DNA from 2 places in the Paenibacillus sp. FSL R10-2788 genome. Region 2 is predicted to be linked to the other one. Evidence: riboswitches for the same ligand, from Rfam matches in the RefSeq annotation. Region 2 holds a riboswitch; the other holds the start of a gene.

Region 1 (15,629 bases), 4.4 Mb from region 2:
CTGATAAAAAGACGTGTGGCAATCACTCTATTGCAAGCACCTTGTCCAAGCTGAATCAGGACTTCCTTCTCTTTTGGTGTCAATTCATCTGTTGGACTGCTGGCGCTCATTCGCATCTTTTCTTCCATTAGGCCAGGATCGTAATATTTTCTCCCTTTGTACACCAACTGGATAGCAAAGAGTAATTCCTCCGGCAGTGCCTCTTTCAGTACATATCCGTCTACCAGTACTTCTTCAGCCCTCAAAAAATCCTCTCTGCTCGCAGAGGAAGTCAACAGTATGAATTTACTAACCATGCCGCGGGTACGTGCTATCTTAATGACATCCAGTCCTGATTTATCAGCAAGCTTAAGATCAATGAGGACAATGTCTGGCTTTGTCTCTTCAATCACATCAAGTGCTTCCGGGCCAGTCGTAGCTTCACCTGCAAATTGCATATCCGATTGCATTGCAATGACAGATGCCAGCCCTCTTCTAACTAAAGGATGATCATCTACAATGATGATTTTCACAGAAACACCTCTCTCTAAACCGCATACATTATTTACTTCTTTGTATAAAAAGCTTCAATTAGAGTATTCATTTAAATTTGACGCATTTCTGATTAAGTATAGTTAAAAGACTACACCGCTTATAGTGAGCGTTGTCATTTCTTTTGTCATATGACAAAATGGATATTTTTACATAAAAACCCCTCATTTAAAAACTGGCGAACCATGGTTATAGAGACCACAATCCGCCTGCTTTCTTGGGAATTTAATTATTATCAATAAAAGAAATGATTTGCACGAGATTACCTGCGACTTGGTAAGTTAACCCCAGCATGTAAGTTCCTTTCTCCTCGTTCGATAGGTCAATAGTGAACACATCCGGATTAGCAGCCCATTCCTTCATATCAAACACAATTTCTTTAGATGTTCTAGTGTTTCTTACCCCAGCGGAATTAGGGATCACTTTGCTGCCATCGAGCCCTTTCACCAGATTAGCTACTTCAACCACAGGTCCCTTAAATTCTCCTACCTCTACCACTTGTGGGTCGGCCAATAAGCTCGTTAGTTTAGTTAACCCTTGTAATGGGGAGAAATCTGTAATTTCATTTCCAGTAATATCAAGTGTCTCTAGGCTCTTTGCGTACTGCAAACCTTCCAAGGATCTGACTCTTCTGGTTTCGCTGGTTAACGTTGTAAGGCTATACATATCCCCTAGCGTTAGTTCTCCAGTTACGCCCAATGTAGTCTTGATCGAAGCACTTAAATACGGGTCCGCCACAGTAATCACTTGCGTAAGATCTATTTGGACCAAACCTTCGGTTGCTTGTTGCAACGCTGCTACAGCTTCGTCTACTTCACTTTGCGTAACAGAAGAGTTAACCAACACTGTCTCTGCTATCGAGAGGCTGGACGTAAATGCCGCGATGCTCTCAGGTGTGAAGCCTTCTAGAGAAATTGCTTTAGCCGCTGCAATCGCCTGTTCAAGATCTCTAGTGAATAAGTGATCTCCATTCGCGAAATGTAGTTTGGCTCCACCCCATGTAGCATGGTCAGATCCGTTGCCATTTCCCCCGTCTGTGACGACTAATTTCAGTTCTTTTGCTTCATTAATATCCAATTCGATGAATTTCTGCGGATCTCTCGAACCCATGACCCCACTATCGAATTTCTTCTCTCCATCGACAAACACCTCAAAGCTCACCGAACCAACAGAACCGTACATTTGTCTATCTACACCTACATAGGAAGTGAAATAGTCCACGTTTTTGTCGCTTAGATCGTATACAATCGTCGAGTTAGAGTGCGCTCCAATTCCTCTTTCATAGGACACTACCTGATTGTTCTCATCTGTTAATCTCAGCGTATTGACACTAATAGATTTATCCTTCAAAGGTGCAGTATAGCTGTTCTGAGTAGAATTCCAGTCGTAATCCGTCAGGTACGTAAAGTCCGTCATGTCTACTACGGCTATCGTTCTAATCTTCGTGGTCGTATTTCCATCACTATCTGTTACTGTGTAAGTGATTGGATACTTTCCAGCCCGGTTGAAATTAACCTGCTCTAGGCCTGTGACCTTCACTTGAGCCGTCAAGTCACCGTCTTCCGAATCCATTGCCGAATAGCTTTCATTGATATCAATTGCTTGGCCCACTTTGGTTGAGACAGATTTAGGTATGGTAAACTCTGGTGTGTTGTTCAAGATCATAAACTTAGCATCAGCAAAATCACCATGATCTGAAGCATTTCCGTTACCTGCATTATCTAACACCAGTTTCAATTCACTTACACCCTTAACAGGTATCCGCGCAAGCTTGGCTTCTGTAACAAATTTCATCAGTCCGCTGTTATAAACCTCTGCCCCATCGGCAAAGATTTTGAAAATTACACTGGAGTTGCTCTGCTCAGGGATATTTCTATCAACCCCTACATACGTTTCAAAATATTCATAGTTTGCACCCGCCAGATTATACACGATTTCAGAGCTGGCATGGGTTCCTAAGCCCTTAGCGAACTCTTTGACCTCACCATTTACCAGCAGCTTAATCGGATTGTTAGAGCTAGCCTTATCTTTTCGAACCACATTATAATCCGTTTTTGCTGATTGCCAATCTATATCACTCAGGTATTTACTAGCGCTGTATACAACAATCTTTCTGGCCTGCACAGCGGAGTTCCCATCTGAGTCTGTGACTGAAAACTCGACGTTGTAAGTCCCTGTTTTGCTTGATGTGAACCCATTTGGGTTTACATCAACGGCTCCAATTAAGTTACCATCTTCCGTATCAAAAGCCGTAACATCGCTCAACACATCAAATTCGCTGTTCAGCTTAACGAAGGTTGTCTCTTCCGGCACTGTAATGATAGGTTTGCTTGAATTATTCGAGAACTTCGCATCGGCCCATACCGTATGGTCTGAAGCATTGCCATCCTTAGCATCTGTTGTAACCAGCTTCACCTCTCTTGCGCCAGTCACAGGGATTTTCACAAATTGATGTTCTGTTCCTGCCCGGAAAACATCACTCTCAAATTTCTGTTCTCCATCCACATACACTGCAAAAGTAGCCGAGGAAGGTTTCCCTTTCATGGCTTGATCAATCCCAATGTAGCTTTCAAAGAAGTCGTAACCCTTACCTTCAATATCGTAAACTACCTCAGAGTTGGCATGAACACCAATCCCTTTCGCGTACGTCGCAGCCAACCCTTGGCGAACAAGGGTTATGATTCCCCCGGAAACGGCTTTATCTTTCTTTAATTCACCCCAGCCTACAACGACTGACTTGGCATTGAGATCGGAAATATAGGCGTAGTCGCTCGTTACCGTAACCTGTGTGGTTTTCGTTTCCGTAACCCCTTCGCTTTTCACTTCATATACAATTTCGTAGTTGCCTTTTTGCGTTACATCAACGTTATTGGCTTTCAGAGAGACATCTGCAGTAATATCGTTTCCTAGATAGTTAGCCGCTTTTACATAGCTCATCGGATCAAAGGTTTGATTAAGCTTTAAAGTGAGCTGATCTTCAACAGACAAGGCTGGCTTAAAGGCTTTAACCTGTACGGGCTTCAGTGGGTTCAGCTTTTTATCATAACCGACGATCTTGTACGTATAGTTGATACTCGCATCTACATTCTGATCCACAAATTGCTCAGTTCCTGTAAAACCAACTAACACATCATTTCTATACACTTCATATCCTAAAAAGTCTTGCTTAAGCTCTTTATCTATACTGAAACTTAACGTGTTCGTTCTAGCCGTGGTGTTAGGTGTGATATTAACCTTAATGGCCAGATTTTTATCCGCTATTCCAGTTCCCTCATAATTAATCACCGAGTTATTTAAATACCATAACTTTTGCGGTGCCGGATACTTGGCTACTTTCGCTTTTGTCTCAGGATTCACAGTGAAGCCATGTCTGGCAAAATAGCTGCTTAAATCTAATCCCAGTACTTCGGAGGAGAACTCCACCAAATACTGCTGCTTAGAATTGTCACCGTTGGTAAGGATGACCTTCCGCTCCCGATATAGCTTGGTCAGCTCTGTCCAGTATCCCGGATGTGCCAGCTCCAGCTGCCAATAGGCTCCGAGTTGTGCAAATAAGCCCTGCTGATTCATAACCACTTTGTTTTCTTCGAGGACATATTTATAGATATCTGATTCATACGGTATACGATTATCTATCGAATTCGCCGCGACAGACATAAACATAGACACCATATTATTAGTTACTTCGCCATATTCCCGTTCACCCATAGCCAAGCGATGCCCGATTTCGTGATTCAGTCCCCAGCCCGGATAAGCTTTGTTAAAATCACCTAACATGGTTCCTACTGTTCCAAGTTGGATCCCTGTATGATCTCCCGCTGCATACATCGCACCATAAGGCTGCATCAAGCGAATATTCTCACGAATTAGCTTGGCATCATGAATCTCGCTACTGCCATCCAGGCCATAGAAGGCAAAAATACTCTTCATCCAGGTGTCATACCCAGTTACGGTGTCCAGCGGGTTATTTCCTTGCGTAATATATTTGTTGTACGCCTCCGTCGCCGTTCCTGTGAAAATAACATGATCGCTGGCCAGTTCTACCACATCTATGAGTTTACGATCTTGAACATTTGGATGAGCCGCTTTATCTTCGTCTAGTCTTTGTTTGTATGTGATTAAGAAGGTTTTGAATTGTTCTGGATCCGTGGTCTTGGTCATAAAAGGAATCTTTTCTAAACCTTCGAAGCGGATCAATGGCGCTTTCCCTTGTTCCTCTGCTGTATAGGGATTTACGATATAAACGGTGCCGCCCTTAGTCACTTCATGTGCATAATAACTATTCATAGCAAATTCAGGAACGGTTATAATGTTCTTACCTGGACGCAATTGCACACCTCTAGCCCAAACATTCCAAGCGGCCTCTTGTTGAGAAAAGACTAAAGAAGGTAGCTTATCGTTAGAAGCTGCATCCACATAAACGTTGATCGTATCTCCAGGCATTGCAACGAGACCTGTAGGCTGGTTGTTCGTACCAAAACCAATTCTCAGGTTTTCCTGCGCATGCTTTTTCATATCTCCACGTTGTTCCGCCTCAATGATGGTGCCTTCGGTTTCAACTTCACCATTCACTAGCCTCTTAGCTAAATCCAAAGAATCTTTCAGGATTGGATAGAGCGGATGTACTTTTGCCGCTTCTTCTAATTCGTTGATTGCTTCGACGCTATTATAAGCAGGCACAACCGCACTCATCGTTCCATCTGTGAAAATACCATTTACAGCTTCGCTTACTTTATCTTCTGTATAAAATCTAAATTCAGCCGCAAAAGGTCTGTTGATATTAGCTTTTGTGAACTTAAATTTTAATCTTTTAAACTTCGTCGGTTCGAATTTAAATTCCAGAAAGTCATTGGTACTAATCGCGGTTCCGCTAGATACAAGTTGGAAGGTCTCTCCTTTACTCGTCTCTGATGCATAGATTTCAAAAGCCTCTGGGAATCCTTTGCGGTTATCTCTAGCCAAAAAAGCCACTCTGTCCAGCACTTCCGCTTGCGCTAGTTCAAACACGACTTCATTCGTGAAGCTTGCATCATTGTTTTTGTTCGTTTCCCAATGCGTAGTGGGCTGGTCATCCAGCATATATTCAGGCTTCGTACCTGGGTAGCTTCCACCGTTCACCGTTACTTTTGATACGTTTGCATTCGGCATTCTATAAGCTTGGCTATAGGCATTTTCATAGGCTGTTCCATACCCTTTTAGCTTCGAAACCTTGGCTGCCGTTGCCTCTACCTGATGGTTCTTCAAAAGGATCTTTGCATTCTCTATCTCTTCTTTAAACTGCGCATACAGTGGATGTGCCTGCACTTCATTCTCTAAAGCTGTTAATTTCTCTGTCGTATTAAAGGCAGCACTAACTTGGCTCAAGGTATCATCTGTAAATAATTTTTTCATTTTAGCAGAGACACTATCCTCTTTATAAAAAGAAAACTCAGCCGCACTCGCCCAATCTTGGTTCGCTTTTTTGAAGACAAATTTAAGTCTCTTAAAAGCCGTAGGTGCGAACTGAATCTCCACTACATCACCGGTTGAGCCTGTATATTCTCCAGAAGACACGAGCGTAAAATCACCCGCATCGGTAGTGGAGCCGTAGATATCAAATTCTTGAGCAAAACCTTTACCTTTCGCACCGGATTGCCTAGCCGCGTATACCATTCTATTTAATTCAGTGGACTCATTGAAAACAAACACAACCTCATTCGTAAACGTTGAACTATTCGGTTTGCCAGTCTCCCAATGCGTGCTCATATCCCCATCCATAGCCTTAGCTATAGGCGAGCCTGAGTAGTTGCCACCGTTATTTGTGATGGATTTAATATTTGCTGGATTCATTCTAAAAACCTCATTATAGGCATTTAGAGCATCCTTGCCGTACAGCTCAAACGGAATAACCGAGGCGTTGCTTAATAAGTTAACCTTACTTTGCGCCACTGTTTTTGTTACATTTACCTTGCTTGCCTCACTTGCTAAAGCATAACCTGCCTCACTCGAAAAACTGGCCAACATGGCCGCCGATGTAGCGATCGCAATCATTTTCTTCATCTCTTCTTACCCCCAGATGTCATATGAATCTCTCCAGTGCCCAAAAATGGGCACAAAAAAAACTACCCCAAAAGAGTAGCTTGATTGCGTATAAAGTCGCCTAAAAATTAAGACTTAATTTTTATTAAACCTTAACAAGCATAAACGCCTTCGGCGTCCTTATAAGGACGGTAAGCGTTTAAGCGAGAAATATAAGATATTAAGTATAGGTGTATAACTTATACTTTCTTATATTTTAACAAAAAGCGTTACACACTCTTTGGCAGCTGGCTGACAATAGTTATGATAACCTTAGTCCCTATAGCTTTGCGTCCCTACATTTCCATAGGTTTGCCTATGAAGTTTCGAATACATTCAAAGAGTAACATAAGCCTAGATCTGATCGCATGATTAATTGGTATGAAATGAGTATAGGTAATTGCAATTAGTTTTTCTCATGTGATAGATATTATTTATCGACTATCCCGGAAGAGAATGGGATCCTTTAGGACTGGAGGTCTAATTAACTCCCCGATCCGAACAAACGCCGGAACCAATTCCACACATCGCCCGTGATGGGAATTAATCCGAAACCATGTTCGCCAACTGCGATTACACCATATGCCCATTGTCCGATAGCTATGGCACCCCCAGCGATCCTGCCTATCGCTATCGCACCAAACGCCGTATCCCCTATGGCGATGGCCCCCAACGCTTTTTCCGCGATTGCGATCGCTCCTACAGCCACTCCTGCAATCGCAATCGCTCCCACTGCGAAGCCAAGCCAGCTAAGTGCTATTGCTCCAATCGCTAACCACATTCCCAGTGATATTGCTCCTAAGGAAAGTACGCCCACGCTTATCGCACCTATGGAAATCAATCCGACAGCTACATCTCCAATAGCGATTAAACCAACAGCTGTCTTTACACGGGGTTTACTTCCATGACCATACTTTTGACCTGAGTATCGCCCTAAATTACTACGAATACTGATGACCGGAAATGAGGGAGAAGGCCATTGATAATCAATTTCTCGTCCATCAAAGCCCCTAGAATCCGCCCAGCGCGTTACAAATTGATGCCATTTCATATCCATCCCGTCCCCCTTTTCAAATTACCTAAATTATACAACCCCGGGGGTTGGCTGTACTCAGACTCTGACCTGAAATTCATCTCATCCTCTGGACCGATATATACTCATTAGGATTACTGTTTGGGAATAGGATCAGGCTTTCCAAATAAATATCCCTGAAACAACTGATAACCACTCTGCTTAAGCCATTCAAAGTCCTCTCTAAACTCCACACCTTCTGCTAAAGGAACAGATTGGATTTCTAAAGCCTTTTCTAAAAATTGTTTAGCTATTTTCTGTTTGTTCGGATCACTGGACACGCCTTGAACATATTTCATATCTAACTTCATGTAATGAGGTTTAAGCTCCAATAACATCTCGATTGTGCTGAAGCCTTCCCCAACATCATCTAAAGCGTATTCAAATCCCCGGTCCTTGTAATATGTCAAAATAGCTTTCAAATGAGCGAGATCATCCACTTTCTCCGTTTCAACAACTTCAAAGACAAAAAGAGAGGGATCGACACCTAATTGATTAGCCAATTCAACCGTTGATCTTAAGCAGAACTCTGGAGCGTAAATTGATGTAGGGATAAAATTAATAAACGTTTTTTTATTTAAGGGCGCAGCATATTTTACGGCAGTCATTCTACATAACCGGTCTAAAGCATATAAACGCCCACGATTCCGTGCTGCCGCAAAGATCTCATTAGGATAGATAAGGGATCCATCTTCTTTTTTAAATCTCGATAAAAGCTCGTATGCAAAAATCTCTTCCCTTACGTTCACAATCGGTTGGAAGTAACAAGTAACAAGACCCTTAGTGATAACCTCATCAATCCACTTCATATCCATTACAGTAGACATCTCGGATAGAGGTCTCCATGCTTGGTCATCTATACGAAATTCAATTTTCCCGGACTCCATATGATCGTTACAGAAATCTAGAAGATCTCGCGCTTCAGCTTCCTTAATCGTAATCACATTTTCTTCTACCTTATGTATCGTATTACTTCTACTCAAGTGATGAATAACCTTAGGTAAAACCCTAAGATTAAGCTCACCATGAGGCTTGATTTGAAAATTCAGCTCTCTTACTACACAATGATTACAAGCCATATTCATAACCCCTTTAATAATCGATTCTCTGAAAAAGATCCCGGAACGGCTCTTCTCAATCGAAATCCGTATACTCCAGTAAATATGTCGCGTCTAACACGGTGATCTGCTGATGTTGAATCTCAATAATCTTTTGCTCTTGCAGATCTTTAAGCACAAGGGTAGCCGTCTCCCTTAACGTTCCGATCATATCCGCGAACTGCTGATGGGTCAATCGAAGATCAATCCTCTGTTTGCCTTGCTCCTCTACTCCAAATCTTTGGTATAGTCTTCTCAGCGTAAATATCGCACGCGCTCTCGCATCATGAAATTTCATTTCATGTAATAACCGATTCGATAAAAATAAACGGTCCATTTGCAGCAGCATCAATTGCTCCTTAATCAACGGGTAATCGGCAAGCATCTGCTTAAAAAGCTCATGTTTAATCTCAAATAATACAGTATCATTCATAGCCACCGCAGACAGCACTCTTATATTGGAGGGATGGATCACTTCCAGATCGCCAAAGAAATCGCCTTTTCCAAAAAGATCTACGGTATGCTCTTTCCCTTTCGTGGTAGCGTACACCCTTATAATCCCCGAATAGATAATGTAGGCATAATCCCCCGGATCTGATTCTGCAAACACCAGGGTCCCCTTAGAATATGCCTTATAAGTGAATAATCCTGAGACCGCCTCGATCTTCTCCGAGGGTAAACCTTGAAAAAAGCGAGTGCCAGTCCAAAAAGAAGCTTCCATCTCATTATTCCTTTCTAACAGATTCCATAGTTTTGTATGCCAACATACTGATAATAAATCATCATCCTGTTATATTCTATCGTAACGTTGTCACATAGGCTTGATGCCAATACAAATTACAAAGGAGATCCATTCATGAAATATAATTTTGACGGAAAAGGACTTATTGAAACGCCAGATGTCGTGTTTGAGAGCAATCCGCTACTAGAACTGAGCATGTACAACAATCATATTAAAGAGATTCCCGATCAGCTCTTCCTTCATGACGAATTAGAGGTACTTAATTATGCGGGCAATGAAATCGAACAGTTATCCGAGAACATCGGTCGCTTAGTTCACCTAAGAATGCTGGATTTAGGCCATAATCGGCTGAAGGTGTTGCCGGAGAGCATTGGCGGATTGCAGGGGTTGGATTCTTTTCTATACCTAAGCAATAATCAGTTCGAACAGCTGCCGGAGCAGCTCTGTATTCTCCAGAAACTTAAGTATCTGAACGTAACAGATAATCATCTCAAGCAATTGCCTGCCCGTATAGGCGAAATGAGCAGTCTGATTGAATTGCGGCTTTATTATAATCAGCTAGAATGTTTACCTGATTCGATCACACAAATAAAAGGGCTAAGAGAGATCCATCTCTATGGTAATCAACTGGTCATGTTACCAGAACATTTGGGTGCTATAGAAGAACTTCGGATACTTGATTTAAGTGATAATCGAATCACTAAGCTGCCTTCATCTATCGGTAATTTAAGCAAGTTAAGAAGACTGAACCTTAGAAAAAATAAACTTAATCAGCTTCCTGAGGAAATAGGTCAATTAAGCAGCCTTGTTGAGCTTGATTTAAGAGATAATCATCTGCAAGAAATCCCGGATTCGATTCTACAACTTGGACGATTAGAGAAACTGGATTTAAGATGGAATCACAGCTTAAGAAGAACAGAATTATTAGAGCAATTAGAGCAAAGAGGATGTATCGTTTATAAATAACAAAAAAGCCTCCGATTAAAGAAGCTTTTCACTCAAATCCATAATATGCGTAACGCGATTTCTCCCCTGTTCTTTCGAAGCGTAAAGCGCATGGTCAGCTTTTTCCAGAAGAGTGATGTCTGTATCGGTTGCTTCAAAAGTAGCTATGCCGACGCTTACCGTAACCCTGCCAATCTCCCAAGTGGAGCTGGCAATGAATTGCCGCAAATTGTCCGCTATAGCCTTGGCATCCGATGAATCTATATTAGGCAGCAGAAGGATAAACTCCTCACCACCATACCTAGCTACGATATCTTCTTTACGAGATTGGGATTTCAGGATACTCGCCAATTTCTCCAGGACATAATCACCCATCTGATGACCGTAGGTATCATTCACATTTTTAAAGTGATCAATATCTAAAATACATAATGAAAAAGGCGCCTGATCACGGTGATACGCTGCAATCTGCTCTTCCAGCTTTTCTTGCAGGAACCTTCTATTCTTTAATCCAGTAAGCTTGTCTGTAGTAGATAGCTCTACTAAAACGGCATTCATCTCCAGCAATTCAGCTTGCTTTTGCTCGATTTCAAGGTGGATTTGTTTGAGCTTTGCCAGTGCCTGATCTTTTTCCCAATAGGCCTCTTCTATTTGCTTCTTCGCAGATCGTAACTCTAGCTCATAATCAATACGTTTGCCCATCTGTACGAGAATACAATCAATGACCTCTACACCTTCACACTCGAGGCGTCTACCATTTAACAAGTAAGGGACGGCTTGTCCCTTGCTGTCCTTCAAATTGATAAATAGCTCTTCTACATGTCCATTCAGATTGATAAAAGGATAGAAGTATGAATGAAAAATAAGCTTGTTCGCCGTAGACATGATAGATTCAAAATGTTTATTTACCAAATCAACCTGCTGATATCCCATCCCATCCAAAAAGGTTTGATTCACATTGAGGATCATTCCTTCATGGGTAATGGAAACATATCCGCACGGCGCATATTTTAACCGGTCATCCATTGTCTAAATATCCTTTCAACACCATAATCTTCTCCATCTCACCTAAGATACTCATTAATCAAAGTAATGGTCTCCTGTGGATGGCTAATATGCGGATAATGGCCCTTGGCCTCCATTAACCGGAACGTACTATTATTCAAGTGTCTATGTAAATATTCTCCTACTTCTATAGGAACGATACTATCATCCGAGCATTGCAATATGAGTGTAGGCACTGTCGCTTTAGGCAGATCTTCTCTATGATCCGAAAAAAATGTAACTTCCGCAAATTCTCTAGCGATAATAGGGTCGGCCGAAATAAAACTTCGTTCCAGCTGTTTAGTCAACATTGGGTCAGGGTTATTCATCGCAAGTGGAGCCATAAAGCTAGCCCAGCCCGCGAAATTCATCTCCATCATATCCAGAAGCTCAGTAATATCACTTTTTTCAAAGCCCCCGAAATAAGCATCTCCCTCATTTAAATAACGTGGGGAAGGTCCGATCATAATCATTTTATCAAAATAATCCGGCCGCTCGATTGAAGCAAGCAAACCGATCATAGAGCTAATAGAATGGCCTATAAAAATAATATCCTTGAGTTCAAATGTTTCGATGACATCTAGTACATCCTGTACATAACCATGGAGAGTATGATATTTATCCGATGTATATGCGCTTAAATCTGAATGGCCTGAGCCTACATAATCAAATAGAACGATTCGATACTTTTTCTCAAATGATGGCGTAATAAACTGCCACATGCTTTGATCACACCCAAATCCATGCGCAAAAAGGATAGTTTTTTCTCCTGCTCCAATGACTTTTACATGATTCCGCACCATAACATCGTTCATTTCATATAACTCCTCTATAGTTAGCATTCTCTCTATTTTGCAGGGTTCCCCTGGAAATATCAAGCGTATAAAAAACTCCGCTAGATTAATCTCTAGCGGAGTTTTATGTAACATCCCGTTTGGGTCATCATTTGGCATAATGGTAGCGTGCTGGGGCACTCCTTCGTTTAATCCGATAACATTTTGCCCGAAAAAATTGGTTGGCGGACCCAGCAGACCTTAAATGCGCCATTATTCCATATTTGAATTGCTATCGGACTCCACTGCAGCTATTGGCGCGAAAACACCAAATATGGGCCGATTTATATGAAATAGCGTCTCTGGAGTCCGAATCCCTTCTCAAAAGACTGAAAATTTGCGAATAACGTCATCTGGGTCCCTAAGACTCCGTGGATAAATTGTTGAGGCAGAGGTAGACAACCAACATTTAGAATGCAGAAGTCCAACCCGCATCAGCAGCGATGATAGCTCCGTTCACAAAACTGGAATCATCCGAAGCCAGGAATAACGCAACTTGTGCGATTTCTTCAGGTGTACCTACACGAGGGATCACAGCCTGTGTTAATTGTGTACGGCTCACGCCGAATTCATTTATATTTTTCATTGAAGCACTGATGTTTGTGGCAGTAGCTCCCGGTGCGATAGCATTACAACGAATCCCTTTGTTGGCATACATAAAAGCTGTATTTTTCGTCAAGCCTACTACAGCATGTTTAGAGGCAGTATAAGTTGCTCCCGCATGGGCACCACTTACGCCACCTGTAGAAGCGGTATTAACGATAACCCCTTTTCCTTTTTCCAGAAAAATAGGCATTGCTTTACGAGTGGACCGCATTACACTTTTGGTATTGATATCAAAGATAAGATCCCATTTCTCGTCGCTAATGTCGCCAACTGGCTCAAACCCATCCATAATACCGGCGTTATTAACAAGAATATCTAGTGTTCCGTATTCTTTTACTGCGGTATCAATCATGCTATCGATATCTTCAACTAGGGCAACATTTACTTTCAGTGCCTTAGCTACTCCACCATTACTGTTGATCCCTGCAGCTACTTGTTCTGCACCTTCGAGATTAAGATCGGCTACAATCACTTTCGCCCCTTCTTTAGCGTACAACTCTGCGATAGATTTCCCCATACCTGATGCCGCCCCGGTAACCACTGCAACTCTGTCTTGAAGTTTCATGTTGGAAGTCTCCTTTACGTTTATCTATAATGTAAATATCAATATATAAAATCTCTTTAACGCTTAAAATTTATACTACTCAAGTTTAATCCTCTAAAATTTAACTATCAATATACAAATGGGACACCAAATGTTCATAAATATATATAATGCAGGATTCTGTTCAAATAGGATTAGAAAATAGACAGTTAGGTGGTCTTCTGTTGCTTAAAAATAATCGGAGAACTAGCAAATCGCGTAAAGAGCTTAAAAACGCATTGATATTAATCATGGAAAAAAAGAATTTCCGCACCATTACGATAACCGATATCGTTACCCTTGCCGATTTAAACCGCGGAACCTTCTATAAACATTATCAAACCAAAGAAGAACTTCTGAATGAGCTAATTGATGATGTGTTGGAGGATTTAATTAAGGCTTATAAAGAACCCTATCTTCATACCGATAAATTTATAGTTAGTGAGCTGACCACCTCGAGCATCAAGATTTTTGAACATGTGGTCTCTTACTCTAATTTTTATACCATCATTATAAATTCCAATGTTCTGCCAGGGTTCCAAAATAGGATTTGCGACCTCTTAAAGGAGCTCACCAAGCGGGACTTAGTCGCAGTTAATAACACTAATACCAATGTTAATATCGAATTGTTTTCCAGTTATACCGCCTATGCTCTATTTGGATTAATCATAGAATGGGTAAAAGGCGGATTTAAATATACAGCTAACCATATGGCAGAGCAGCTGATTGAGATTCTGTCTTTTAATTCACATAATGTGATCATCAATACTTCAAATCAACCGATTAAACAGAATTCCATCCCTGTTAACGGCGACTGATTTACCTCAAACTATCAAAAGCCACTCCAAAATAATGCTGGAGTGGCTTTTGATATGCAATTTATAAACTAAGGTCTTCTGTTTCCACCACCGCCACCTGGACCTTGATTAGTGTTTGCGGTTGTTACTCCTGATTCATTTAGCCAAGTTACGCTGCTGGTAATTTCGAACGCTACTACTTTTGTTCCTCCTGTGTATTCACCATCCGTATACAGTCCGTTCGCTTCACTACCAGTCGAGGTACCTCCCGAGTAGAGGGTGTAAGAACCTCCGTCCTTCAGATCCGGTGAACTAATCACCACCGTTTGATAGCTCTTCGAAGGAGCAAAGGTCAGGATTGTGTTGCCTTCGCTGTCCTCTAGATGAACCAAGGTTCCAGCCTCCTGGGTCTGAGGGAAAGTCATGCTCACTGCATGTTGGCTAGAGGTGTCAGACGGTGCTTGTGCCATGCCCGAACTTCCCGCAGCCACCAAAATTCCTCCACTCTGTTCAAAGCTACCGTCGAAATCAAGTGCACCGTTACCGCTATTGGTAGGTCCATTGACAATAACCGTGCCACCCGACATTGTGATGGAGCCGTTCGAATCCAGCCCGTCACCTGAAGCATCCACCGTTAGTGTTCCTCCACTAATCGTTAGCATATTGCTAGCAGAATCGCTGAATTGATCCTGCTCCTGAGGGCCGCCGCCTACAGTCGCCTCATCGTTACCTCCTGCTACATTCACTCCATCATCAGAAGCAACCACATGAGCCTCGCCACCGGAAATCTCGATGTTTGCTCCTTCAATCCCTTCGTAGCTCTTCGTAATATCAATTTTGCCACCAGATATCGCCACCAAGGCATCCGCATGGATTCCATCGTCGCCAGTTTTGATGTTGAATTCTCCATCAGCTATAGCAATGTTACTGTTGCTGTGCACTGCATCATCAGCAGAATCGATGGTAAAGGTTCCGTTGTTTAAGCTAATATCTCCTCCAGCCTTCAATCCTTTAGTACTTGGTGTTTCCGATTCTGTAGTTGTTGCCGTTGTTGTCGTTGTTGGTGCTTCCGTTGTTGGTACCTCCGGTTTTGTTTCTGGCATCGTCTCTGGTTTTGTTTCAGGTATTGAGGTTCCTGTTGTTCCTGGTGCTTGATCCCCTGTTCCCTGACCTCGGCCACCTCTCATGCCCATACCTTGCCCTTGATCACCTGTTTTCACTTCACCCTTCTCGTTGCCCCCACCCGTAACTAAGGTGTATGTTCCGCCATCTATTACAAGTGAAGTCTCAGCTTGAATTCCATCATTACCAGCCGTAATATC
Region 2 (15,629 bases):
TCGGAGTTATGGGCTCATGGCTAAAGCGTGCCGGCAACGGTATTGATCATGGGATCGTTAACCCTGAGCGGGAGCAGAGTAAGTCGATTGGGCACACCACAACATTGCCGCGGGATGTCGTAGGTCTTGCTGAGGTACGACCGATTTTGCTGAATTTAAGTGATCAGGTAGCTCGGCGATTGCGTAAGCAAGGTCTTGTTGCCTCAGGGGTACAGCTGACCATTCGGACGCCCGATATGAAGACTATAACCCGCTCGCGTCAGCTAGAGGCTCCTTCGGAGAGTGGGGAGGATATCTACAAGTCCGTCTGCGATCTATATGTTCGTCATTGGAATGGGGAGAAGCCTGTGCGGTTGCTGGGTGTGACCCTGCAGGGCTTGATTGCTAAAGAGGATTCCGCCATTCAGCTTGATTTGTTCGATTACGAACGTCAGCCTAAGAAAGAGTCTCTTAACAAGACTATGGATATGCTGCGTAATAAATTCGGTGAAAATGCAGTGTTAACTGCCGGGATGTTAAGCGATTCTCACTCTGCAAGGCTCCGCAATCATAAAGAACGGGGCACTTCACTGCAAAAGGATAATCTTCTATCTGTCGAGTCTGATAAAGAGTGACAAGAACATTCTATGACATGTCAAAATAGGTGTCGTAGAATGCGTCAGAAATGCAAACGTATTGAAAATCGATTGAAATTGTATTCTTTTTATATTAATATGAGAAAAATAAGACGCTGGTACAACAGCGCTGTATTGCTCAACGGGAGGCAGAGATAAAATGGCTAAGTACACTTGGGTCGAAAAAGACACTTGTATCGCTTGCGGTGCATGTGGCGCAACGGCTCCTGATATTTTTGATTACGATGATGAAGGTTTGGCAGAAGTTATTTATGAAAATGACGGAAACCACGGCATCACAGCGATTCCGGATGATTTGTTTGATGATCTCCAGGATTCTTGTGATGGATGCCCAACCGATTCTATTAAAATTGCGGATGAGCCTTTTAACAAAGAGGGCTAATTAACCGGGGTTTTGTAACTTCCAGCACAACATAAAGACATCTCCTGCGAACTTTTGTTCAGCTAGGGATGTCTTTTTTGCGATGTCTGACCGATATTAATGTAGGAAGGAATTATAAAATTTCGGAGGTTCCGATGAAAAATTCTCAGCACCTCAAAGCATATGTACAGATGCATCCAGACAATAAGATGGCATGGTACTTGCTGGGTAAGGAATACTATAAGAACGGTCAACAGGGGAAAGCTAACTATTGCTTCAATCAGGCTGGAGAAGTATATGAAGCTTTCGAGCATAGTAAGGTGCCTGCGGAAACGCTGCGGGAATATGAGGAAGGGCTGCTTCAGGCAAGCCGCCAGCGGGACCGAAGGCAGCAAAGATTCCGCTACATTATGCTTGGGCTGATGCTTCTATTACTGGTTATGGTGCCATCGGCTGTAGCTCCGGGTCTAGATATTGCGGGAGATCAGGATACGGTCCAAGACACGGTTACTTCTGAAGTTAAAGATCCGCTTGATCAAAAAGATATTGAGAAGGAACCCGTTCTAGAGGCACGAAAAATGATGTATACAGCGCAAGAGAGTGGAGCTTCGGCTTCGTCAGGGAAGCTGATGGCAACTATGCTAATGCGCGAGGAACCGTTTCAAGCTGCTATTTTGGGCATGGAGCGGGAAGGGAAGTGGCTGCTGTGGAAAGAGAAGCTTCCGCTTAATTCCACACTGCAGAAGAATGGGAATGGACGGTTGGTATACCAATCCTATGATTCAGCGGCATGTGCATGCGAACCGCCAGAGCAAGGGGAAGTTGCGGAGGATGCAGCTGAGTGGCAGGGTGATCAAGAGGAGCTAGCTACATTATGGAGTGCAATGAGGGCTTATCAGAATCATAAAGGCAAGCTTCCGGTTTCCTTGGCGGAATTGACTAGACCTTTTCCGGAGAATTGGATTGGCGGGACGACACCAGTCATGAAGCGTGATTTCAATTCTCTAAAGGAAGTAGCGACTGCTAAGGCACTTGGGATACCAGAAGTTGCGGAGGAGCCTCCAAGCTCAATTGTTGAGGCGGGAATGGGCATACCGACGGCGTTAAGCGAGAGTGGAAGTAATGGAAAGGGTGTTCCCTTTTTTGACCAGCCGCTTAGAGTGATTGTGGATAAACAAAAACACCGCTTGGCAGTAGTCAGCGGCTCTGTTATTCTGCGGAATTATGAGGTAGGTCTTGGGGGAGACAAGACTCCAGAAGGCAACTTCATCATTACAGATAAAGTGGTCAATCCAAACGGTCATGATAATGGGGAGTTCGGAAGCCGCGGACTACAACTTTCAGATAGTAATTACGCTATTCATGGCACCAATGAGCCAGAAAGTGTCGGCAAGGATGAATCCCTTGGCTGTATTCGGATGAGTCGAGAAGATGTGGAAGAACTATTCGCTATGATTCCAAAAGGAACAAAAGTGGTGATCAGTAAAGGGGTTCTGCCTGAAAAGCAGCTGCTGCCGGCGAAACGCTTCAACCCTGCTGCTCCGTATGATCAGACCAACCCCCACAAAGTATATCACTGGCTGAATTAGTTCCCGGCAACTATAAACAGAACGATGATGAGAAGAATTAGTAAAGTTAAACTTACGCCGATCCACATTAGCGCTTTACGATTAACTTCTTCTTTCTTTTGCTGCAAAGTTGGTGGTTTACGTTTAGTTGACATCCAGCATACCTTCTTTCTCTCTTAATCGCTGATTACCCCTATATTGTAATGCGTTTACAAGAAAATTACTATACTTTGGGTTAAGCTCTCTGCACACTTACAGGGTAAAATGCTTTTCTTTTGTTCAAGAAAAGGCTAAAATTAAGAAGAAACCTACAGAATCGGGTAGACACGTGGATTAGTGAAGTACCCCTTAAGGAGCGAGAACGGTGTTGTATCGTAATTTTGGTAAACCAATTTTCTTTAAGCTGGACCCTGAGAAGGCTCACCATCTCGTCATAGGTGGATTGGACAAATCATCGTCAGTTCCAGGGGGAAGCGCGGCATTGCGTTTAATGTATGGCGTTCCTGAAACGGCAGATTTAGCAGTTGATCTGTTTGGCATACATTTTCCGACTCCAGTTGGACTGGCAGCAGGCTTGGATAAGAATGCTGAGGCTGTTTCTGGATTCTCTTCGATCGGATTCGGATTTATGGAAGTGGGGACGGTTACCCCTAAGGGTCAACCGGGAAATGATAGCCCGCGTTTGTTCCGTCTTCCCTCTGATGAAGCTCTGATCAATCGTATGGGCTTCAATAACGAAGGGGCTGACGCTATGGCAGAGCGTCTAAAAAAATTAAAAAATCGCAGAGTTCCAATAGCAGTAAATATTGGACGGAATAAAATAACTAGTAATGAAGCGGCTCATGAAGATTATCGTCAGTGTATCCGTACGCTTTATCCGTACGGTGATTTTTTTGTGGTCAATATCAGCTCACCAAATACGCCGGGGCTGCGCAGTCTCCAGCATGGCAGCGAATTAGCGTTCCTGCTAGCACAAGTAAAGGAAGAAATGGAGATTCAGCGTAAAGCCACAGGCATGAATAAGAGCTTGTTGGTTAAGATTGCTCCAGATGTCAGTGATTCTGAATTGGAGTATATGGTTCAATCACTGACAGAAGCTGGTATGGATGGTATTATTGCTACGAATACTACATTGAACCGGGATGGACTTAGTCATGAAAAGGCTAATGAGACAGGTGGATTAAGCGGTAAGCCGCTTCGTGACCGGTCAACGGAAATCATCCGTAGGATTTATCGCCAGACTGAAGGGAAGATGCCGATCATAGGTTCAGGGGGCATATTCACCAGTCAGGATGCGTATGACAAGATAAGAGCAGGCGCAAGTCTGGTCGAAATTTATACAGCACTTATCTACGAAGGACCGGAGGTTAACCGCAGGCTGCATGCCGGATTACGGCAGCTCTTACGGCGGGACGGATTCAGTCATATCTCTGAAGCAGTGGGTGCTGATCATCACTGATTGAAGGAGTCGAAAGGACAGGAGGACGAAGGCGATGGACGGCAGGGACTGGGGAACTTTTTTGCTTCCATATGAACAGACTGTGGAAGAATTGAAAGTTAAATTCAAAACAATGCGTTCGGAGTTGAAGAAAAGAGAGGAATACACGCCGATTGAATTCGTAACTGGTCGTGTAAAGCGGCTGTCAAGCATTTTGGAGAAGGCTAAGCGCCTGAATGTGAAGATGGAAGATCTGGAGACGGGCATTGAAGATATAGCCGGGATCCGGATTATGTGCCAGTTCGTGGAGGATATCCGCAGAGTGGCTGAATATATCCGGGCTCGTAAGGATCTTGAAGTCCTGTATGAGAAGGATTACATCACCAATTATAAAGAGAGCGGCTATCGCAGCTTTCATATGATTATTAAATATCCTGTGCAGACAGCTCTGGGACAAAAAATAGTGCTCGCAGAGATCCAGATTCGTACACTAGCTATGAATTTCTGGGCAACCATAGAGCACTCTCTGAATTATAAATATCGGGAAAGCTTGCCGGATGAAATGCGAGTGCGCTTGAAAACTGCAGCTGAAGCAGCCTCCATCTTGGACAGCGAAATGTCCAGTATTCGTGATGAAATCCTGGAAGCACAAAAGACCTTCGAGGAAAACTCGAATATGACGACTCAAATTCTCAAATCTATTCATCAATTGTATTTCTATCATTTGGTGAATGAGGCTATAGATACTCAGGCTCGATTTAACGAAATATGGCAGGCTCAGGACATGGAAGCGATGAAGGAGCTTCTGAATCATGTACGGGGACTTCTCTCCGCAGCTAAAAAGGATAGTTTGCCGGATGGCTTATGATCCGTTGTACTTGGCTTATCTAGTGTACTTTAATCGTGACCGGGATTATTTCGAATGTCACGAGGTGCTCGAAGAGCTATGGCTTGCCAAGCAACGCGACCCATTGTACAAAGCACTTCTCCAAGTAGCTGTTGGGTTGTACCATTGCCGCAATAATAATATGCGTGGTGCAACGATTATGCTAAGTGGGGCTGCTGCCAAGCTGGAAGAATATTCAGCAGTGACACTTGGCATTAATTTGGCTAAGCTAGTGGTGGAAGTGAAGGATTATGTTCGCCGCTTGGAGTCGTGTGAGCAGCAGCCATTTTCTTATTATGATCTGACTATAGAAATCATTGATCAAGGTCTGGCGGACGAAGTGAACTCTGCGGCTATGGCGATCACACCGAATAATCCTCAACGACGAGGTCCTCAAAGACCGACCTCTTCTCATCGTAAATAATGAACCTCTATAAATGAGTATTGCCAAAGGGACACCCGTAAGGGTGTTCCTTGAATCTTTAAACACCTAAATTTTAGCAGTACTATCAGGAGGACGGCATCATGGCGGCACAACTGCCCAGTTCTTTCAGCGAGCGTATGATGGACTTGCTGGGAACGGATTATAATCAATTTGCGGATTCGTACAAGGAGACCCCTAACGGAGGCGTTCGTGTTAATACATTGAAAATTTCAGTGGAGAAATTGAAAGCTCTTTCCACTTTAGAGCTGGAACCCATTCCGTGGTGTCCAACCGGATTCTATACAGAGGATGGGGCCAGACCAGGTAAACATCCACATTATCACGCAGGATTGTATTACATTCAAGAGCCAAGCGCTATGGCACCTGTGGAACTGCTTGATGTACAGCCAGGAGATCGTGTCCTTGATTTATGCGCTGCACCTGGGGGCAAATCCACACAGATTTCTGCCAAGCTCTCAGGAGAAGGCTTGTTGGTTACCAATGATCTTCATCCAGAACGCACGAAAGCCTTAGCCAAAAATCTAGAGCTGTATGGGGTGCGCAACGGTATCGTATTAAACGAAAGTCCAGATCATATTGCAGCGGCATTCCCGCTTTATTTTGACAAAATCTTGATTGATGCTCCATGCTCAGGTGAAGGGATGTTCCGTAAAGACGAAGACATGGTGAAGCAGTGGGATTCAGGTACACCTGCCAAATATGCTGCCATGCAGCGGGATATTTTACGTTCTGCTGCAACAGCGTTGGCACCGGGAGGTACACTTGTCTATTCCACCTGTACATTTGCTACAGAAGAAAATGAGGAAATTATAGCGGAGTTTATTTCTGAACATCCACAGTTTTCGGTGATTACAGTTGGAGGCACTGGCTCGTTTGCTCCAGGTTTTGGAGAATTATCAGGGACGGCAAGACTATGGCCGCATAAAGTAAAAGGTGAAGGACATTTCATGGCTGTGCTGCAGCATGTAGGGCCAAAGGTATCTGCGGAGGAACGTGATCAAGCCGAAGTTAAGTTGAGCGCAGTTACACGGAATACGAATAAAAAAGGCACTGCTCATGTTAAATCCTCAAACAAACCAGAAGCCAGACGAGGGAAAGAAGGTAAGTTCTCTAATAAATCTGCTGCTGGCGCTGAACGTGGCCGTCAAGGTTCAGGAGAAGAGCAAGCATTGGCTGCATATGGAGATTTTATAAAAGATCAGCTTGGCTGGGAGCCAAAAGGGTATCCGATTTTCTTCGGTGATCATCTGTACATCTCCCCACTACCTAAGGAAAGATTAAATGGATTAAAGGCGATTCGTCCAGGATGGTATGTAGGACATGTCCGTAACGGCAGATTTATCCCAGGACATCCAATGGCTACCGCGTTACACCCTGAAGAGAGCTGCCGAAGTGTCTCACTTTCCAGTACGAGTAATGAAGCTATTTCCTATCTTAAAGGAGAGACATTGTTGATTAGTCAAGAACGTCTCTCTATTAAAATAGGAACTACCCAAAAAGGATACGTACTGGTCTGCATAGATGGTTATAGTGCAGGCTGGGGGAAGTGGCAGGACGGTGTGCTCAAGAATGAATATCCCGCAGGCTGGAGGTGGATGTAAGAATGAGCCTATCAGGGAAAACTGCAAAAAAGCAGCGTTTAGATAAAGTATTGTCCCATATGGGGGTAGGATCACGCAGCGATATTCGTAAACAAGCCAAGCAAGGTTTAATTACCGTGAATGGTGCAGTCGTCAAGGATAGTGGATTTCATGTAGACCCTTATCACGATGAAATTGTGGTTGGCGGCGAGCTTGTTACCTATCGTGAATTTATTTATCTTATGATGAATAAGCCACCGGGAGTTCTGTCGGCAACAGAGGACAAGCGGGATCGGACTGTTCTGGATCTTTTAAAGCAGGAATATGTACAGTTTGAACCTTTTCCTGTAGGAAGGTTAGATAAGGACACAGTAGGGCTGCTTCTGCTCACCAATGATGGACAGCTTGCCCACGAACTACTATCGCCACGCAAGCATGTCCCTAAGACTTATGAAGCTACAGTTGAGGGAGACGTAGATGCAGACGATGTAGCGGCTTTTGCGGCAGGTGTCGAGCTGGAAGATGGATATGTTACTTTACCTGCACAGCTAACTATATTGGGAAGAGAACGTGGCAGTAAAGTAATCTCACATATTTCGCTGATCATCACAGAAGGAAAGTTTCACCAGGTGAAGCGAATGTTCCAAGCTGTCGGCAAAAAAGTCACTTTTCTGAAACGAGTATCTATGGGAGAATTGAGGCTGGACGAAAGTCTGCCACTGGGAGCTAGCCGGGAACTTACGCTAGAGGAACTGGCACTCTTAAGTACAGAAGCACCAGAACAATAATATATAGAAAAAATGGTATATAAATTGAATTTGGAAACTTGGGATAAGGGAATGGAGTGACGGAGGGGAAATTTGGAACTGTAAGAGCGATAGCGACCGCCTTTGTTTCCGGATTTCAACCACTATTAAACGGTATAAATCAAGAAATCTGGAAACAACAGCGGCTGGAAGCCCAAATATTCACCGCAGTTGCGACTGAAACTTAACTCAAATAGCCAGGTTCAATATATATAGAAAAAGAAAGACAAGGATGGTGGGAGTATGAGATACAAACTGATTGCACTAGATGTGGATGGTACACTGTTGAATGATGATCACCACTTGAGCACTGAGAATAAAGAAGCCATTGCTGAGGTTACGCGTCTTGGCGGGCAAATCGTGTTATGTACCGGCCGCAGTCCGCAGAACTCGATTCCTTTTATGGAGGAAATGGGGTTGTCTGGTTATGTGCTGGGTCATAACGGAGCTGCAACGGTTCGTGTGAAAGATCGGGAAGTGCTGCATCAATACGGTATGGATGCTCGTGGTCTTGACCCTTATATTGATTATTGTAGAAAGCATGATATTCATTATGATGTGAATACGGCTTTTGATATGTATGTAGATAATGTAGAAAACCTGACCAAAGAAGCCAATTATATGTATGAACACTTCCGTATCGTGCCGGCTACACTGCCAGCATGGGAAGATTTCCGTGAACCGGTTGTTAAGTTTACTGTATTTACACAACCAGAAATCCTTGACGAAGCTGAACGTGAATGGCGTACTTGGACCCATGAGTACAATATTTTGCGCAGTGGTGAATTTTTCGTTGATTTGATGCATCCGGAAGCCTCCAAGGGCAACGCCTTAAAGAATCTGGCTGTGAAGCTGGGAATTCCGCAAGAGGAAGTTCTTTCGATCGGTAATTATTTTAATGATATTTCTATGCTTACATACGCGGGTATGGGCGTTGCGATGGATAATTCTCCGGTTGAGGTCAAAGCGGCAGCGAATGCTGTAACGGGGTCTAACAACGAGCATGGTGTGCGAGATGCGCTGGTTAAATATTGTTTATCTTAATAATGGAAAGCATAAAGCGGACTTGAGTCCGTTCTATGCTTTTTTTGTTGTGAAGGAAATAAAAGAGATACATAAACAGAATTGATTCTATTAAAAATAATCCGCCCCTAGATTAACTTCCTGTATTAAAGTTTAATTTCCTCGTTCCGGCTAGGATCGCTATATTTATAGATACCAGGGTTCAGTTCGATTTTTTCGTCGAAAGGGATATCTTTGTAGCTATCAATATTAGTTCCTGTAGATATCATGCCCTTAGGTGTAATTTCAGGCACAACTTCTTTGCCATTAATCCGTAACGTAGTTTGGTTAACGCTTTTGAAGCCAGAAGATTTGGATGTTGATTCCACAATCAAATTTCCCCCCTCAGTATAGTAAGTGAATTCAATTTTTAACCCATCGACATCAAGTGAAGTGAACTGCTTTTCTTCTTTAGGTTTGTTTATAGTGATCCAATTCTTAGTAGTATCACGTTTCTCAATGACAGCATCCTTTAATATAAGTTTCATTGGAACATCGGACCAGTCGTTATACCATTCCGGAGATTCGAATTGAAATAAATGCTGGTAGCTTTCGGAATGATCTCCCTTCAAATTCCAACCCCCAGTGATTGTTTGATCACCTATAACCAACTGAGCGGTATTATAGTGGACAATTCCTTTTTTAAGCGAATCATTTTCATCTATTAGAATTTGGATATCCAAAGGGGTAACCACTAGCTGATCTAAGGTCATACCGGTCTTTTCTTGAAATTCAGGACTGTTATACAGTTTCTTAGTGTAAATCGCCTCACTTGCTTTTTTTCCATCTGCGTTAAAATCGAACTTCCACGTACCTGAAAATCGTTTCGCTTCTTCAATGTAACTAAAATGAAGACTAGCTTCCTTCCAATCTGATTCAGTTATATTAAAGACCTGTTCAATAAATAAATCCGATCCTTCGTTAGGCATGATGGTTGGAATTGCTTCATTCTCTTGACCACCAGTACTAACTACCAAATGTGGGTTACCCCGTCCTAAGTCAGATGGTGATGCAGCGACTTTGTAACGGATAATGGTTTGATTGGAAACATGTCGAACGGATTCGATTTGAATGCTTGGATATTGCTTAACTCCAGTATTGATAGTATCCCCTGCTTGATGATTAGATTGTAAGGGAATATTCCGATCACTGTAAAAAATGAGATTCCGTGCTTCAAACCTGTAGTCCTTTTTATCATCCTTTAATGTATCAGGTGTCTCATATACTCCAATGAGTTTCTGGCTTTCAGGATCGTATTCTAAATAACCGTATACCTTTGCCTTGGCACCGGATTCACTAGTCATGATGTTTTCCTCTGTAGCAAATCCAGTATATTTGGATAGATCAGATTTAGTATCAAGTGATAACAGCATTTTCATTTTTTCTCCATCAGTTACAACACCGTTCAAATTCATTGTTACTCCTGAAATGGAAGTTTGAAGATTATACTGTTGACCGATGCCGTTATTTAATGCATTGCTCACACTTCGACCACCAATTTTATCCCAATTAATCGTCATACTAGCGAATACAGGAATGGTTACAAGTAAGAGGCAAGAGAAGACAATACTGATAGGAATAAGCTTTTTATTAGACCTAGGAGTATTCTGGGAGGCATGCAGATTTCTTTGACGTGTATAAGCTTCTTGTTCTATGGCAGTCCACATCAAATCATAATCCGGTCGGGGAATATGTTTATCTTTTTCAATATAGAGACTCATTACTATTCAGCTCCTTTAGTTGGGTTCCACCCATTCTATTTAGTATTTTAAGTCCCTTGTTCAGTCTGGATTTTACAGTTCCTTCGGGTATGCTCATAACTTTAGAAATCTCGGGTACAGTCAATTCGTTTATAAAACGAAGGACTACTACCATTCTGATTTTGTCAGGAAGCTGACTGTATAACCCTTGTAATTCTTTTTTAGTTTCCTGTCGATCCAAACGTTTTTCTACAGGGTTTGATTCCTCAGACCTGGATAGTAAATAATTACGTACTTCTTTCATCCACCCCGTCTTACGCCTTTTGATCACACTGCTGCACTCATTCGAAGCAATTCGTAAAATCCAAGCTTTCAAGTTTCTTACCTTCGACTTATCCGCTAAGATAACTTTTACAAATACCTCTTGGGAAATATCCTCCGCATCTGCCTGATTTTTCATTAAGTAGTAACAAAAATAATATACTTGTTCTTTATAGAGCTCGAAAATTTCCCGGTCACTCATTTTGCTGCACCCCCTGTCTCTGCTGTTCTCATTAATAAGACTTATAAGCGTATGTAATCGTTCATTTTTCATTTTGATTGTAGTATTTCTTCTGAGTATCATAGCGAATTCGAATGGAAGATAAGTCGTTTACAGGTAATTATAACCATGATAAAATTAGCGGTGGGACATGCGTCCCTAATCTATTAAAACTAATTGAATGTCCGCGTTAAAGGTAAAATCATCGAAAGATGATGACACAAAGCCATGGGTCTAAAGCCTTTCGACAGAAGGAAATGATCGCCAGGCCGCCATAGGGATGTCTTATGAAGCATAAAGGATAGCTCTAAGAATATGTAGTCTATTTTGAGCTCTTTTATTATTTCGACCTATACGGCGTTACATTATCGCAAGGGGCCGAAAGGGGAAGTACATGAACAGTTTTTTCAAAACAATAGGTACTAGTTTGGCAGTAGGTGCTTTATTGCTGTCCGGAACGATCGGATGGATGTCTAATCCAGGAGTAGTGTCTGCAGCTACCTCAACAGTAGTAACCGCGGATCAGATGATCAGCAAAGTAACGGCAGCCTCCAAAGCAATAAAGAATTTCCATCTGGATGTGACCAAAAAACAGGATATTCAAAGCGGCGGGGTGCGTATCAGCAACACCAACACTCTGAAGCTGGATATCAACCGTCTGCCGAATTTTGCCGCAGCAGGCACTGTCGCTAGTAGTCTTTTAGAAACATCGTACAGTCTATATGCCAATGACAAGGAGTTTTACTATCTTGTAGACGGAAGTGAACTGATCGATGAATCTGAAGATGAAGGTTACGACGATGACGGGGAGCCGATCGATCCTGATGCACAGTATTGGCTTGGACTGGAGAAAACGGAATGGGATGCCTTTTACTCTAAAGGCCAATACGATCCTGTTTCCATGCTTGATTCGGTCAAAAGTTATAAAAAATCCATGAAAGTCAGCACGGCTGGCGCACAAACGGTCTTACAATTCACGGTAACCGATCCGACAGCAGCTAAGGGGATAATCAAACTCTATGACCAGGAGAACCTCTGGGATGGTGAGACAGTTCAACCCAAAAGCGTAACGTGGAAATTATTCGTCAATACTAAGACCTGGCAAACGGAAAAGCTGACAGTCGATCTGAGTTATGTGCTGGTAAGTGATGGAGCAAAAGATACATACACCACGAAAATTGAAGCTAAATACTCCAAGAATAATAAAGGTACAGCCATTGTAAAACCGGCCGAACTAGAATAATAAGGACGATTCATATCGAGCAAAAAGCGCTGTTCCGCTGAACAGTGCTTTTTGCTGTATTCAACAGTAGTTGTTTATTAGTTGACAAGAATAAATCATTGCTGTAATTTATATGTATGCGCATGTATATAATATTTTGTTTAAATATAATTTAATGAAAGTTGGGAAAAAGATGATAGCACTAGACACAACATTAACTTTTCGCAGAGGACTGACATTAAAAAACCGAGTGGTTATGGCTCCAATGACCACGCGAATGAGCTTTTATGACGGTGTAGTAACACAAGATGAATTGAAATACTATTCACTAAGAACGGGCGAAGTAGGTGCGGTCATCACTGCGGCAGCAAATGTACAAGAGGGTGGAAAAGGATGGGAAGGTGAACTTAGTGTTTCCTCCGATCAATTTATTCCTAGCCTTAGCCGATTAGCATCTACTATTAAACGAAATGGAACAAAAGCTATTTTACAACTATTCCATGCAGGAAGAATGACAGATTCAAAAATACTACGTGGCGTACAACCAGTTTCCTCCAGCGCCATTGCTGCCGAACGTCCGAATGCAGAAATTCCAAGAGCATTAACAGAAGATGAAATTTTCGGTGTAATTGAGGATTTTAAAAAAGCGACTCAACGTGCTATTCAAGCTGGATTTGACGGGGTAGAAATTCATGGAGCAAACACATATTTAGTCCAACAGTTCTTCTCTCCACACTCCAACCGTCGTGATGATCAATGGGGCGGAAGCTTAGAGAAAAGATTTAATTTCATTAACCAATTAGTGGATGCAGTTATTGCTGTCGTTGACAATTCAAAGGTTAAGGATTTTATTGTCGGCTATCGTTTTTCTCCAGAAGAATATGAAGAGCCTGGAATTAAAATCACCGATACCTTTTATCTTATTGATAAATTAGCTGATAAAAAGCTAGATTATCTGCATATTTCATTAGGGGATTTTAAGAAAGTATCTGCATCAGAAGATTTTAAAGAAAAATCAATCCTGCAATATGTACATGAGAAAATCAATGGCCGTGTACCTTTAATTGGGGTCGGAGATATCCGTACCAAACAGGACGCAGAGGACACGTTGACAAATGCTGAATTAGTAGCAGTAGGACGTTCTCTTATCATTGATCCTCATTGGACAAGTAAAGTGCTGGAGGGTAAAGAAGATATCATCAGAAGAGTACTTGCTGATCAAGATAGAGAAGAACTCGTAGTAGAGAATGGTATTCTAGAATTCCTTAAATTAATGATGCCTGATCGTTTACGCTAAACCCAAACACAGTTTTGAGCGCTATATCTATAACGTTCCGCGGTAATTCCGCGGAACGTTATTTTTCTGTAACGACTCTATTCCCTCTTTAAGATTGTTGTCGTATGTTTCAACATTCGATTCATGAGATTTCGCCGTTCTGTTTTTATGTCGGTGTCGCTTCTCTTTAATGCGTCGCGGATGGGGATGATCTCTGTAATTTTCCTGCCGCTTTTTATTCTTCGATCTACACAAGTCGGAATGTAACCTACGTTAGTTATACTCGTGTGTCCTTTTTCATCCTTCTTTATTTTAAGCGTAAGAATGATACCGCTTTGTGTATAAGGAATATTCATTAGTTTAGTCGAAACAAAATTCCCCAATGAGTAAATAACGAATTGTTTTTTTCCACGAAGCGCTAACGGTTGTAGAACATGTGGGTGAGACCCCAGTATGATGTCGGCGCCATTTTTAAAGAAGAGATTGACCAGCTCTTTTTGCCTCTTGTTTGGAGTGTAACGGTATTCGCTTCCGAAATGCAGATAAAGCAAGACTAGATCGACTTTCTTTTTTAAATCTCGAATCTCCCGAATGATTTTGGGCGTAGATATCCGGTTAACCAGCCATGGCTTACTCACTGGTACAGGAATTCGGTTGGTTCCTGCTGTGTAGGAGAGGATGCCGATCGTAATTCCTTTGACGTTTTTAATAAGAGTTCTCTTGGATTCTTCTAATGATTTAGCTGTTCCCGTGTGGTCGATTCCATTACGGTCTAGAACTCGTAACGTCCGAACCAGACCCGGGGCACCATAATCCATGCAATGATTGTTGGCCGTTACTAATACGTCGAATCCGGCTTGCTTAAGTGCAGGGGCCAGTTCGTCTGGACATTTGAATATCGGACCGCCTGAACGTGGGCTTTTCCGGCATTCGGGGCCACTTCCAGCAAAGGTAGTTTCGAGATTGCCAATTGTCAAATCAGCCTGTTTTAGATAAGGAGCTACTTTTGCAAACAGGGGGCTGAACGAATAGGTTCCGTCAGGCTGTTTAGCATCCGAAATAATATAACGTTTGACCATTAGATCTCCCACAGCAGCTATTTGTATTTCAGTCATGGATATCCACCTTTTTATTATTTTCATTAGGATATGGCATAAAGTTGTTAGGGGTTATTCTTTCTTTAAGGCGAAGTGCAAACATTTGTATGGCTTTTTATTTAAAATGTGACTCAACGCATAATCACTTTATTTAGATCGTCTAAATTTAAGGTATTCATTTTTTTTCAAACTTTTATAATTTGATTCAAATCCTCTTTTTTGTTTGGCAACCATAATAAAATAAGGTTGTTGATAAACATTATCAATCAAACATTGGAGGTTATAGAAATGAGTACACAATTCAAAAAAATCGCCGAGGATACTTACTGGATAGGCAAAATCGATAACCGCCAGGTTCCATTTCACCGCCTGATTCTGGCAAAAGGAACTACCTATAATTCTTATTTATTAAAAACAGGTAAGCCAACTGTCATTGATACCGTAGATATGGAATTCGGACGTGAATATGCCGAGTGCCTGGGTGAAATGATTGATCTTCTAGATATTCATTACATTGTAATTAATCATACAGAGCCTGATCACTCTGGTGGACTGGCCGCTCTCGCTGCCAAGGCTGCAAATGCCACGATCGTATGCACCGAGATTGCTGTTCCCGAATTGCAGGAAATGTACAAGCTTCATAGCCGGAACTTCCTGGTGGTTAAAGACGGAGATAAGCTGGATATTGGCGGGAAAACGCTGCTGTTTAAAGAAACACCGTATCTCCATACCGCAGAAACGATGATCACCTATTGTATCGAAGATCAAATCTTATTTCCTTGTGATATTTTCAGCACGCATGTTGCGGTGGAGAATCTATTCAGCGATGAAGCCGGGTTTGATATTACGGAAGATTTCGAGGGCTATTACGCAGCAATTATTCATCCTCACAGAAGATATGTAAGAACCCTGTTAGAGGCTGTTAAGGATCTTGAGATCCGGATGATCGCTCCTTCCCATGGATTTGTGATCCGGAAGGACATACGTAAATATATCGGGATGTACGCCACAT

Evidence for each region. A riboswitch is a leader RNA that binds a small molecule or an ion and turns the genes downstream of it on or off. The one in region 2 is predicted to bind cyclic di-GMP.
Region 1: another riboswitch for cyclic di-GMP. It lies ahead of NSQ50_RS30150 (NPCBM/NEW2 domain-containing protein); the one in region 2 lies ahead of NSQ50_RS10195 (DUF6612 family protein).

Annotation. Positions count from the first base shown of each region.
Region 1 is NZ_JBBOQA010000001.1:6,786,750-6,802,378, forward strand. It holds gene NSQ50_RS30145 (response regulator) at 1-512, opposite strand, end outside; gene NSQ50_RS30150 (NPCBM/NEW2 domain-containing protein) at 757-6,570, opposite strand; cyclic di-GMP riboswitch class I at 6,829-6,915, opposite strand; gene NSQ50_RS30155 (hypothetical protein) at 7,073-7,645, opposite strand; gene NSQ50_RS30160 (EAL domain-containing protein) at 7,756-8,739, opposite strand; gene NSQ50_RS30165 (Crp/Fnr family transcriptional regulator) at 8,795-9,478, opposite strand; gene NSQ50_RS30170 (leucine-rich repeat domain-containing protein) at 9,614-10,465, shown strand; gene NSQ50_RS30175 (sensor domain-containing diguanylate cyclase) at 10,481-11,470, opposite strand; gene NSQ50_RS30180 (alpha/beta fold hydrolase) at 11,509-12,303, opposite strand; gene NSQ50_RS30185 (SDR family oxidoreductase) at 12,731-13,492, opposite strand; gene NSQ50_RS30190 (TetR/AcrR family transcriptional regulator) at 13,762-14,328, shown strand; gene NSQ50_RS30195 (carbohydrate-binding domain-containing protein) at 14,397-15,629, opposite strand, start outside.
Region 2 is NZ_JBBOQA010000001.1:2,338,674-2,354,302, forward strand. It holds gene NSQ50_RS10135 (DNA polymerase IV) at 1-614, shown strand, start outside; gene NSQ50_RS10140 (ferredoxin) at 775-1,017, shown strand; gene NSQ50_RS10145 (L,D-transpeptidase) at 1,152-2,585, shown strand; gene NSQ50_RS10150 (hypothetical protein) at 2,582-2,719, opposite strand; gene NSQ50_RS10155 (quinone-dependent dihydroorotate dehydrogenase) at 2,929-4,023, shown strand; gene NSQ50_RS10160 (GTP pyrophosphokinase) at 4,058-4,870, shown strand; gene NSQ50_RS10165 (DUF309 domain-containing protein) at 4,860-5,312, shown strand; gene NSQ50_RS10170 (RsmB/NOP family class I SAM-dependent RNA methyltransferase) at 5,414-6,934, shown strand; gene NSQ50_RS10175 (pseudouridine synthase) at 6,937-7,701, shown strand; gene NSQ50_RS10180 (Cof-type HAD-IIB family hydrolase) at 7,963-8,763, shown strand; gene NSQ50_RS10185 (DUF4179 domain-containing protein) at 8,889-10,502, opposite strand; gene NSQ50_RS10190 (RNA polymerase sigma factor) at 10,486-11,004, opposite strand; cyclic di-GMP riboswitch class I at 11,208-11,299, shown strand; gene NSQ50_RS10195 (DUF6612 family protein) at 11,417-12,265, shown strand; gene NSQ50_RS10200 (NADH-dependent flavin oxidoreductase) at 12,378-13,541, shown strand; gene NSQ50_RS10205 (CapA family protein) at 13,619-14,635, opposite strand; gene NSQ50_RS10210 (FprA family A-type flavoprotein) at 14,906-15,629, shown strand, end outside.